Regions from separate parts of the Pseudomonas sp. LBUM1659 genome, predicted to be linked through region 2. Evidence: riboswitches for the same ligand, from Rfam matches in the RefSeq annotation. Region 2 holds a riboswitch; the other holds the start of a gene.

The links. A riboswitch is a leader RNA that binds a small molecule or an ion and turns the genes downstream of it on or off. The one in region 2 is predicted to bind cobalamin.
Region 1: another riboswitch for cobalamin. It lies ahead of cobO (cob(I)yrinic acid a,c-diamide adenosyltransferase); the one in region 2 lies ahead of cobW (cobalamin biosynthesis protein CobW).

The regions. Positions count from the first base shown of each region.
Region 1 is NZ_CP166797.1:4,562,954-4,568,245, forward strand. Features, by position in the region: gene ACA048_RS20620 (cobyrinic acid a,c-diamide synthase CobB) at 1-1,086, opposite strand, end outside; gene cobO (cob(I)yrinic acid a,c-diamide adenosyltransferase) at 1,083-1,694, opposite strand; cobalamin riboswitch at 1,776-2,010, opposite strand; gene ACA048_RS20630 (hypothetical protein) at 2,168-2,752, shown strand; gene ACA048_RS20635 (PQQ-dependent sugar dehydrogenase) at 2,820-4,133, shown strand; gene ACA048_RS20640 (C40 family peptidase) at 4,213-4,746, opposite strand; gene ACA048_RS20645 (C40 family peptidase) at 4,912-5,292, opposite strand, start outside.
Region 2 is NZ_CP166797.1:3,581,235-3,586,526, reverse strand. Features, by position in the region: gene ACA048_RS16190 (cobalamin biosynthesis protein) at 1-288, opposite strand, end outside; gene ACA048_RS16185 (CbtA family protein) at 285-992, opposite strand; gene ACA048_RS16180 (CbtB domain-containing protein) at 1,004-1,195, opposite strand; cobalamin riboswitch at 1,316-1,543, opposite strand; cobalamin riboswitch at 1,720-1,931, shown strand; gene cobW (cobalamin biosynthesis protein CobW) at 2,032-3,093, shown strand; gene cobN (cobaltochelatase subunit CobN) at 3,097-5,292, shown strand, end outside.

The DNA.
Region 1 (5,292 bases), 980 kb from region 2:
TTGCAACGCCAACGCAGCCAGACGCTTTTGCATCACCGCATCGCCTTTGAGCAAACCCGCCAGTTCGGCGCGAGTGCCTTCGACATCAGTCAACGAGTCGAGCAGATACAACATGCCGCCACATTCGGCCAACAGCGGTTTACCCGCCGCATGGTGTGCGCGAATTGCATTAAGCATCGAGGTGTTTTGAGACAGCGCCACATGGTGCAATTCCGGATAACCGCCTGGCAGATAAAGGCTGTCAGCCTCCGGTAATTCGCTATCGCGGATCGGCGAGAAGAACGACAGCTCGGCACCCATGGCTCGCAACAAATCCAGGCTCGCGCCGTAGGTGAACGCGAACGCTTCATCACGGCCCACAGCAATTCGCACACCTGCGAGCAACGGTTCGGCAGCGATCACATCAGGTGCGGCAAAGTCCACTGCAGGTGGCAGCGCTACTTCGCAACTGCTGGCCAACGCATCGGCCGCCGCATCGAGGCGCAGATCGAGATCATTCAGCTCACTGGCCTGAACCAGACCCAAGTGACGACTCGGCAATTCGATCCCGGTTTCCCGCGACAAAGCACCGTACCAGCGCAAACCTTGCGTCAGGCTGCCTTCGAGCAATTGCGCGTGACGCAAGGTGCCAACCCGGTTGGCCAACACGCCGGCAAACGGCAAATCCGGCTGATACGTCGCCAAGCCCAACGCCAACGCACCAAAGGTTTGGGCCATGGCAGTGCCGTCGATCACAGCGAGTACCGGCACACCAAAGTGCCGCGCCAGGTCGGCGCTGGACGGCGTACCATCGAACAGCCCCATGACACCTTCGATGAGGATCAAGTCCGCCTCACCGGCCGCCTCCCACAACAGTCGACGACTTTCCTGCTCGCCGACCATCCACATGTCCAGTTGATACACCGGCGCACCGCTGGCGCGCTCGAGAATCATCGGATCGAGAAAGTCCGGGCCGCATTTGAACACGCGCACCTTGCGCCCCTGATTGCGATGCAAACGGGCCAGGGCTGCGGTGACGGTGGTCTTGCCCTGACCGGAGGCCGGCGCGGCAATCAGTACCGCTGGGCAATGACGTGGTTGATTCACAGCTCCACGCCTTTCTGCGCTTTGATCCCAGCCTGGAACGCGTGTTTGATCACGCCCATGTCGGTGACAGTGTCGGCCAGTTCAATCATTTCCGGCTTGGCGCCGCGACCGGTCACCACCACGTGCTGCATCGGCGGGCGCGCCTGCAAATCGCTGAGCACCTGATCGAGGTCGAGGTAGCCGTGCTTGAGGGCGATGTTCAGCTCATCGAGCACCACCAGACCGATGGACGGATCGCTGAGCAATTCACGGGACACCGCCCAGGCGGCTTCGGCGGCGGCAATGTCACGCTGGCGGTCCTGGGTTTCCCAGGTGAAGCCCTCGCCCATGACATGGAAACGCACTTGCTCCGTGAAACGACGGAAGAACAGTTCTTCGCCGGTGCTGTTGCGGCCCTTGATGAACTGCACCACACCGCATTGCATGCCGTGGCCCATGGACCGGGCGAGCATGCCGAATGCCGAACTGCTTTTGCCTTTACCGTTACCGGTCAGCACCAGCAGCAAGCCGCACTCGTTCGGGGAATTGGCGATGCGTTCGTCGATCACGGCTTTTTTGCGCTGCATGCGCGCCAAATGACGTTCGTCACGATCTGGGGTATCGGTCATGGGGGAGCTCTCCGTTGAGGCTGGATAACGGCGGGCAGGCACAAGAATAGACGGCAAGAAGCCTGGCATCGCCCACCGTGATGCCGCTGGATGAATCAGGCCGGTCTCCGGGCTCATGAGTGGCGATATGCCGGACTGCGCGCCTTCCCATGCCGAAAACAGACACAGTGGCTCAAGGCGCAGTCTTCACTCATTTACCGTTGCGGGGGCAGCGCCGGGATCGTAAGGATTCGTGGTTTGACGATAGTCACTCACCGGCTTCCCTGTTTCACTCTGTCGGCCAATGCCACAGAGCACCTGAAACAAGCCGCGAAGGTTAGAGGGTTGGGGGTGGAGCGTCAAATGAAGACAAAGCCGCGGTGAGCGATATACTGCCGCCGGCCAATTTACTGACGCCAATCTTGCAGCAAACGGCCAGCAGTGATATCAAAGAGCCACAACCCAACAACAACACAATTACAAGGGTGAGCAACATGCAAGGCATGATTATCAGCAATCCGAAGCTGGAATTCCTGCGACCGGTGCTGGAACGCTGGTTTGACTGTATCGACCGCTACCACACGATTCGCGGCGATAACGAAGCGCCTTACTGGCATGACGAAAAGGCCAACCTTGGCTTGCTCTCTACCGCTGCGTGGATGGCGGAAATGGTCACACTGCAAAACGCGCCGACCCGTAAACAAATCGAAGAAGGCGAACGCAACGCCCGCGCCGATCTGTTTATCGCGACCGCCGAAGAACGCGCCTATTTTCAAGCCACTCAACGCTGGCCCAAGGTCAACAGCCTGAACCTGACGCAGGCGCTGCAAGACATCACAGGCGACGCCAAACGCCTCAGCTACACCAGCGACCTGAAACTCGGCTGCCTGTTCGTTGCTCCGCAAAAAGCCCAGCAGAGCGCCACCCCGGAAGAACTTCAGGACATGGTCGACGACCTGCAAAAGGAGCACTGCTGCGCGGTGGCCTGGTATTTCCCCTACGCCTACCGCAAGTTGCGTAACGAAGCCGGCAACTATCACCCGGGCATCGCCGTCTTGTTCAAGGAAGCTCGCGGCTGACCGGTTGAACCATCGCACCGTTTATCTTCTCTATGAATAAGACACTGCATTCATAGGGAAGACCAGCATGCGCAAGTCTCCGCTCGTTCTCGTCATCGTGCTCGCCGGAGGGCTTGCCGCCTGCGGCGAAACCTCCAGCCTGCAAGTCTCCGACGGCACCGGCCCGTCACCCAAGCTGCCCGAACCGAATAAAACCCTGATCCCGACGGTGAACGTCGCTCAGGCGATCGGCTGGCCGGATGGCGCGAAACCCACCGCTGCCGCCGGGACCCAAGTGACTGCCTTTGCTGAAGGCCTCGATCACCCGCGCTGGCTCTACGTGCTACCCAACGGTGACGTGCTGGTGGCCGAAACCAACGCGCCGCCCAAACCCGATGACGGCAAAGGCATTCGTGGCTGGGTCATGGGCAAAGCCATGAGCCGCGCCGGTGCCACCGTTCCCAGCCCGAACCGCATCACGCTGCTGCGTGACAAGGACCACGACGGCATCGCCGAAACCCGCACGGTATTCCTGGAAAACCTCAATTCGCCCTTTGGCATGACGCTGGTGGGCAATGACCTGTACGTGGCCGACACCGACCGCTTGCTGCGTTTTCACTATGAAAGCGGTGCCACGGCGATCAAATCGCCGCCGATCAAAGTGGTGGATCTACCGGGGGGCACGCTAAATCATCACTGGACCAAAAACGTCATCGCCAGCAAGGACGGCAGCAAGCTGTACGTCACGGTGGGCTCCAACAGCAACGTCGGTGAAAACGGTCTGGACAAGGAAGAAGGCCGCGCGGCGATCTGGGAAGTGGACCGCGCCACCGGCAATCACCGAATATTCGCTTCCGGGATTCGCAATCCCAACGGCTTGGCCTGGGAGCCCCGCGGCGGCGCGCTGTGGACGGCGGTCAACGAGCGGGACGAGATCGGCAGCGACCTGGTGCCGGACTACATCACCTCGGTCAAGGATGGCGGATTCTATGGCTGGCCATTCAGCTACTACGGTCAACATGTCGACATTCGCGTCGAGCCGCAAAATCCGGACCTGGTGGCCAAGGCCATCAAGCCGGACTACGCGGTGGGTCCGCACACTGCATCGCTGGGCCTGACGTTCGCTGAAGGCAACACACTGCCCGCGCAATTCAAGGAAGGGGCTTTCATCGGCCAGCACGGCTCGTGGAACCGTAAACCGCGCAGTGGCTACAAAGTGATTTTCGTGCCGTTTGCGGGCGGCAAACCGAAGGGGCAACCGGTTGATGTGCTGACTGGTTTTCTCAATGAAGACGAAGAAGCCAGGGGCCGGCCGGTGGGCGTGGTGATCGATCAGCAGGGTGACTTGCTGGTGGCGGATGATGTGGGGAACAAGGTGTGGCGCGTGTCTGCCGCCAAATAGTCGCCCTCCTGCTCGCGATAGCAGTAGGCCAGTCACATTGATGCTGGATGAGCCGGCCTCATCGCGAACAAGCTTGCTCCTACGGATTGCGTGCCAGGTGCTGGGGCTGCAGAACGCGTTTGGCGCTCAGGTATGCCCTCTGCCAATAGGCTTTGGACAGACTGTCGAGCTTCACCGTGCCGCCAGTCGCCGGCGCATGCACGAAGCGGCCTTCGCCGACGTAAATCCCGGCATGGCTGACCTGAGAGCCACCGTTGGTGGCGAAGAAAATCAGGTCACCGGTTTGCAGGCCTTCCTTGCCCACATTGGCGGCTTGCATGCTGATCATCTCGCGCGTGGTACGCGGCAAGGAAATGCCGGCAACATCACGGTAAACGTAGCCGATCAACCCACTGCAATCGAAGCCCGAATCCGGCGTGTTGCCACCCCATCGATACGGCGTCCCCACCAGGCCGAGCGCGCGGAACAGCACGTCTTCTGCCTCAGGGGAAAAGGACTGCGGGTTACCGAAAATAATGGGCGCGCGAACCATCGGCGCAGGCGGGGTGCGGCTGGCGCAGGCGCTGAGCAGCGCTGCGAAGAACAGGAGTGCGAGGCGGGCCGACATCGTCATAAGCAGAACATCCTGATCTGGCTGCGGCTTTTTCTGCAGGGAGTGCAGAAAAGAAAACCGCCTGCGCGGGGCGCAGGCGGTTTGCCATCATTTATAGATCAGAATTCTAGCGGCTACACGGCAAACTTCAAGTAAGACTTTAACTTCGCCTTACAACTTGTACGTTTACTTGCGAGCGGTGACCACGGTCGGGGCCATCGCGAGGGCGCGCTTGGCTTCGATGAAGGTCTTGTTCCAGTAGCTGTCACCCAGGCTATCGATCCGGACGCCACCGCTTTTGCGGCTGCTGGAGTGGATGAACTGGTTATCACCCAGGTAGATTCCGGCGTGACTGACGCGGCCGCGACGACCGTTGGTGGCGAAGAACAGCAGATCGCCTGGCTTCAGCGCGCTGCGAGCTACCAGCGGTGCGTCCACGTTGATCATTTCGCGAGTGGAGCGTGGCAGGTTCATGCCCGCTTCTTCACGGAACAGATAACCGATGAAGCCGCTGCAATCGAAACCGGCTTCAGAGGTACCGCCGAAACGGTAACGGGTACCGATCAG
Region 2 (5,292 bases):
GCCGGTACGTTCGAACGCGATGTCTGAATGATGGCTGAGTCTGGGCTGGTACCCGGCCAATTGTTTACTGCTGAAATAGATAACCGGCAGCGCGAGTTGCTCCGCGAGCTCAATCAGGCCAGGTTCATTACGCTTCAAATCGATGCTGGCCAGGGCCGTGATCTCATGAAGTCCGATTTGATGAGCCTGTAATGCCTGATCGAGCAATGCGCGCAGCGTGCTGGCGGGGCAGCCGCGCTGGCAGCCCAGGCCGACCACTAACGTCGGCGCTGTGCTGGCATCGGTCATACGTGGTATTGGCCATCACTTTTGCGGCGGAACAACCAGGTACTGATCAGGCCCAAGGCCAGCCAGAACGCTACGTTGGTCAGCTGCGAAGCAATCTTGAACTGAGTTTCCAGGGCTTGCGGTGCGAGCATCGAATGCACGTCCGGTTGTGGCGCGCCGATCACGTGCGGAACGGCCAGAATCGCCACGCCTAGCACTTTCATCAGCCAGTGCCGGCTGAACACGATCAGCGCGATCCCGACAGCGGTGGAGGCGGCAGTGCCGATCCACCACATTTGCCGTTGAGCCAGATCAGCTGCCGCAGTGCCCGGCAGTTCCGGTGGCAGGCCAAGGGTCGGCGCCAGTACGAACGTCGCATAACCGGCCAGACCCCAGAGCAGGCCCTGAGACGTTTTGGTCGGTGCGCGCAGGGTGTAGAGGCCGGCAAGCATCAGGGCAAAACCGACGGCCACCACCAGATTGCCGCCGGTAGTCGACAGCACGCGCTGCCAGCCATCTTCCGGCTCCCAGGCCTCGGCGTCGTGGGTGTGGCCGGCCATGGCGCCATCGGCGTGTTCATGGGGTTGAACCAGCGTCGGCTCGGTTTTTTCGTAGGACTCCGCCTGAAGAATCAACGGTGCGACCCAGAAGCTTTGCAGCAGGGTCAGTAGCAGGGCGGCCAGCAGCCCAGTGAACCCTGCGGTTTGCGCAATACGCTTGATCATGTCGGCAGCTCTCAATGGCACGGGAATGCAGAGCTGTGACGGGTATCGTGCGCGGCGTTGTGCACCGCTTCGATGTGCGAGAAACCGGCGAAATACACGAGGCTAGCGCCGAGGATCGACGCACACACGGCGGCGGTCAGGCGTTGGGTAAGGGTTGAAGTGGTGCTGGCGGTTGTGTGGCCGGTGCTGCTGATGATCGACATGGCGCATCCCTCTGGTCTGTCAGCGGGTGAATAGAGCGCATGGAAAACCCCTGCGAGTCGGGCACGCAGACGTTCAAACAGCGCCCGCCCACCGCGGGTTTGTTGTTCAGTGTCCGTAACGGTCACTTTGTGTTGCGGGCCGGTCTCCGGGCTCACGAGGGGCGCAGGCTTTCGCCTTGACCTGCAAGCATCACCTTCCCATGCCGAACTGCTGGCACAGTGGATTTGATGCTTCGCTCGCTTACCGTTGCGGGGGCAGCACCGGACTGACATGGCTTTGAGTAAAGCACATGATTCACCGGTTTCCCGTTTCACCCTGTGAAGGGCACCCGTAACAAAGTGCGTAGGAGAGCATGGGCGGGGGATACGCGTCAATTGGCAAGGGTTCTCAACTCGGGATTGTGTCGACGCCATCGCGGGCAAGCCTTGCTCCTACAAGTGCGCCATAGTCCCGTAGGAGCAAGGCTTGCCCGTGATAGCGTCTGATGGCCGCCACAAGACATTGACCCGCCCCAGCGCGATGCGTAGCCTTGCGCTTTCGAGGTTCTTCGGCGTTTGCCGAAGCTAAGAAGGGAACGCGGTCAATGCCGCGGCTGCCCCCGCAACTGTGAACGGTTCAGTTTCTGCCATGCCACTGCATGCGCCAGCCATGGCGCGAGCGGGAAGGCGCAGAAGCCGCCAGTCAAACGACTGGCCAGCCGTCAGCCAGGAGACCTGCCTCGACACAGATTCTCACTTTCAACCGGGCGGGGTGATCCGGTGGCGAAATCTTCCGCGCAGCGTGTGCTGCAGCGGTTGTCGTCCCGTATGCCCGCCACCTTGCCAAAGGGCATCCGATGAAAACACTGGCCAAACTCCCCGTCACCATCGTTACCGGCTTCCTCGGCTCGGGCAAAACCACCTTGCTGCGGCACATGCTCGACAACGCTCAGGGCCGTCGCATTGCGGTGATCGTCAACGAGTTCGGCGAGTTGGGCATCGACGGCGAAATCCTCAAGCAGTGCTCCATCGGCTGCACCGAAGAAGAAGCCAACGGCCGCGTCTATGAACTGGCCAACGGCTGCCTGTGCTGCACCGTCCAGGAAGAATTCTTCCCGGTGATGCGCGAATTGGTCGCCCGTCGCTGTGATCTCGACCACATCCTCATCGAAACGTCGGGCCTGGCCCTGCCCAAGCCGCTGGTCCAGGCCTTCCAGTGGCCGGAAATCCGCAGCGCCTGCACCGTCGACGCAGTCATCACCGTGGTCGACAGCCCGGCCGTCGCTGCTGGCACCTTCGCTGCCTTCCCGGATCAAGTCGATGCCCAGCGCAAACTCGACCCGAACCTGGACCACGAGTCGCCGCTGCACGAATTGTTCGCCGATCAACTGGCCAGCGCCGACCTGGTGATCCTCAACAAGGCCGACCTGATCAGCCCTGAAGACCTGGCCCGCGTGCGCCTTGAAGTCGCCGAAGAATTGCCGCCTGCGGTGAAAGTCATCGAAGCCAGCAGCGGTCGCGTGCCACTGGACGTGTTGATCGGCCTTGGCGCCGGTTCCGAAGAACACATCGACAGCCGTCACAGCCATCACGATCATCACCATGAAGGTGAAGACGATCACGACCACGACGCGTTCGACTCGATCTCCATCGAGCTGCCGCAAGCCGACGAAAGCCTGCTGATGGATGCGCTGACGCAACTGGTGGTCAAGCACGGCATCTTGCGCGTCAAAGGTTTCGCCGCCATCCCGAACAAACCAATGCGTTTGCTGATCCAGGGCGTGGGCACGCGTTTCGACAAGCACTTCGACCGTCAGTGGGGCGCCGAAGAAGCGCGCACCACGCGCCTGGTGCTGATCGGCCAGGAACTGGACGCCGTCCAGCTCGAAACGCAATTGCGCGCCGCGCTGGGCGTTTAAGCCATGCACCTGCTCAGGACCCAGCCCGGCGGTTTTGTGTCGGATGACAACATCGCCGACCTTGGACAAACCCCCGCCGAGCTGGTGATCCTGTGCAGCGGCGACTCCAGCCTTGCGCTGCTCGCCGAAGCCGCGCAGCAACTGCCCGACGACTACCCCAGCGTGCGGCTGGCCAACCCGATGCAGGTGCAGAATCACGCCTCGGTCGATCTGTACGTCGACGAAGTGCTGCGCCACGCCAAGGTGATTCTGATCTCGCTGCACGGTGGTATCGCCTATTGGCGTTATGGCGTCGAGCGGTTGGTGCAATTGTCCGAACGGGGCGTGCAGCTGATTCTGGTGCCGGGCGATGATCGTCCGGACCCGGAACTCAGCGACCTCAGTACCGTCGTTGCCGAAGACAGTGATCGGATCTGGCAGTTTTTGCGTCAGGGCGGCATGGGCAATGCCCTGGACTTTTTTCGCTGTCTGGCCACTCGCTGGTTGGGCCGTGATTACGCTTGGGCCGAGCCGCAAGTCCTGCCGCGCACAGCGATTTACCACCCACAAAAAAGCCCCGCTGAACTGAGCGATTGGCAAGCCGACTGGCAAGCTGATCAACCGGTGGCGGCGGTGCTGTTTTACCGCTCGCATTTGCAGGCGGCGAATACCGCTTTCATCGATGTTTTCTGCCAACGTTTGCAAGCGGCCGGGTTAAACCCTTTGCCGATTGCCGTGGCCAGTTTGAAAGAGCCCGGCTGCCTGACGGTGGTCGAGGATTGGCTGGATGAAGTCGAGGCAGGGGTGATTTTGAACACCACCGGTTTCGCCCAATCCAGCCCCGAAGCCCCGCACCTGCGACCGTTTCGCCGCAACATTCCGGTGATCCAGGCGATTTGCGCCCAGGACAACGAACCCGGTTGGCGCGCCAGCGAGCAGGGCCTCGGTCCGCGGGACCTGGCGATGCACATCGCGCTGCCGGAGCTGGATGGCCGCATCATCAGTCGCCCAATCAGTTTCAAGGACCTGGCATGGCGCAGCGAGCGCAGTCAGTCCGATGTGGTGTGCTATCGACCGCAGCCGGAACGCATGGATTTTGTCGCCGAACTGGCGCGGCGCTGGATCGATCTGGCGCGGGTGCCGAACAGCGAAAAACGCATCGCCCTGATCCTTGCCAACTACCCGACCCGTGATGGGCGCATCGGCAATGGCGTCGGCCTCGACACTCCGGCCGCCGCGTTGAACATCCTGCAAGCGCTGCATAAAGGAGGTTATCCGCTGCCGGCCGAGTTACCGGACAGCGGCACTGCGCTGATCCAGCAATTGCTCGGCGGCGTCAGCAACGACCTCGACACCCTCGACCAGCGTCCGTGTCATCAAAGCCTCTCGCTGGACGAATACAAGCGGATGTTCGACGCCTTGCCCGAGACTAATCGCCAGGCCGTGCTGGAGCGCTGGGGCACACCCGAAAACGATCCGATGTACCGTGGCGAACGGATGATGATTGCCGGTCTGCGCTTCGGTCTGACCTTCGTCGGCATTCAACCGGCGCGTGGTTATCAGGTGGACCCGAGCGCGGTGTATCACGACCCGGACCTGGTACCACCTCACGGCTACCTGGCGTTTTATTTCTGGCTGCGCAACACCTACGGTGCCCACGGCGTGATTCATGTCGGCAAGCACGGCAACCTCGAATGGCTGCCGGGCAAAGGCGTCGGGCTGTCGGAAAACTGCTGGCCGGATGCACTGCTCGGGCCGCTGCCGAACATTTATCCGTTTATCGTCAACGATCCGGGCGAGGGTGCGCAGGCCAAGCGCCGTACCCAGGCGGTGATCATCGACCACCTGATGCCGCCGCTGACCCGCGCCGAAACCTACGGGCCACTGCGCAACCTTGAGCTGCTGGCCGATGAATATTACGAAGCGCAACTGCTTGATCCGCGTCGTGCCCGGGAATTGCAGCGCGACATCCTGCAGCTGGTGCGCGATACGCACATCGATCGGGAACTGCAACTGGACGAAAAACTCGACAGCGATGCCGATGCGGCGATCTGGTTACCGCGCCTGGACACGTATTTGTGCGACTTGAAGGAATCGCAGATCCGCGATGGCCTGCACATCTTTGGCGAGTCGCCGACCGGGCGGTTGCGCATTGACACGTTGCTGGCTTTGTTGCGGATTCCGCGTGGCGATGGGCGTGGTGCGCAATCGAGTTTGCTG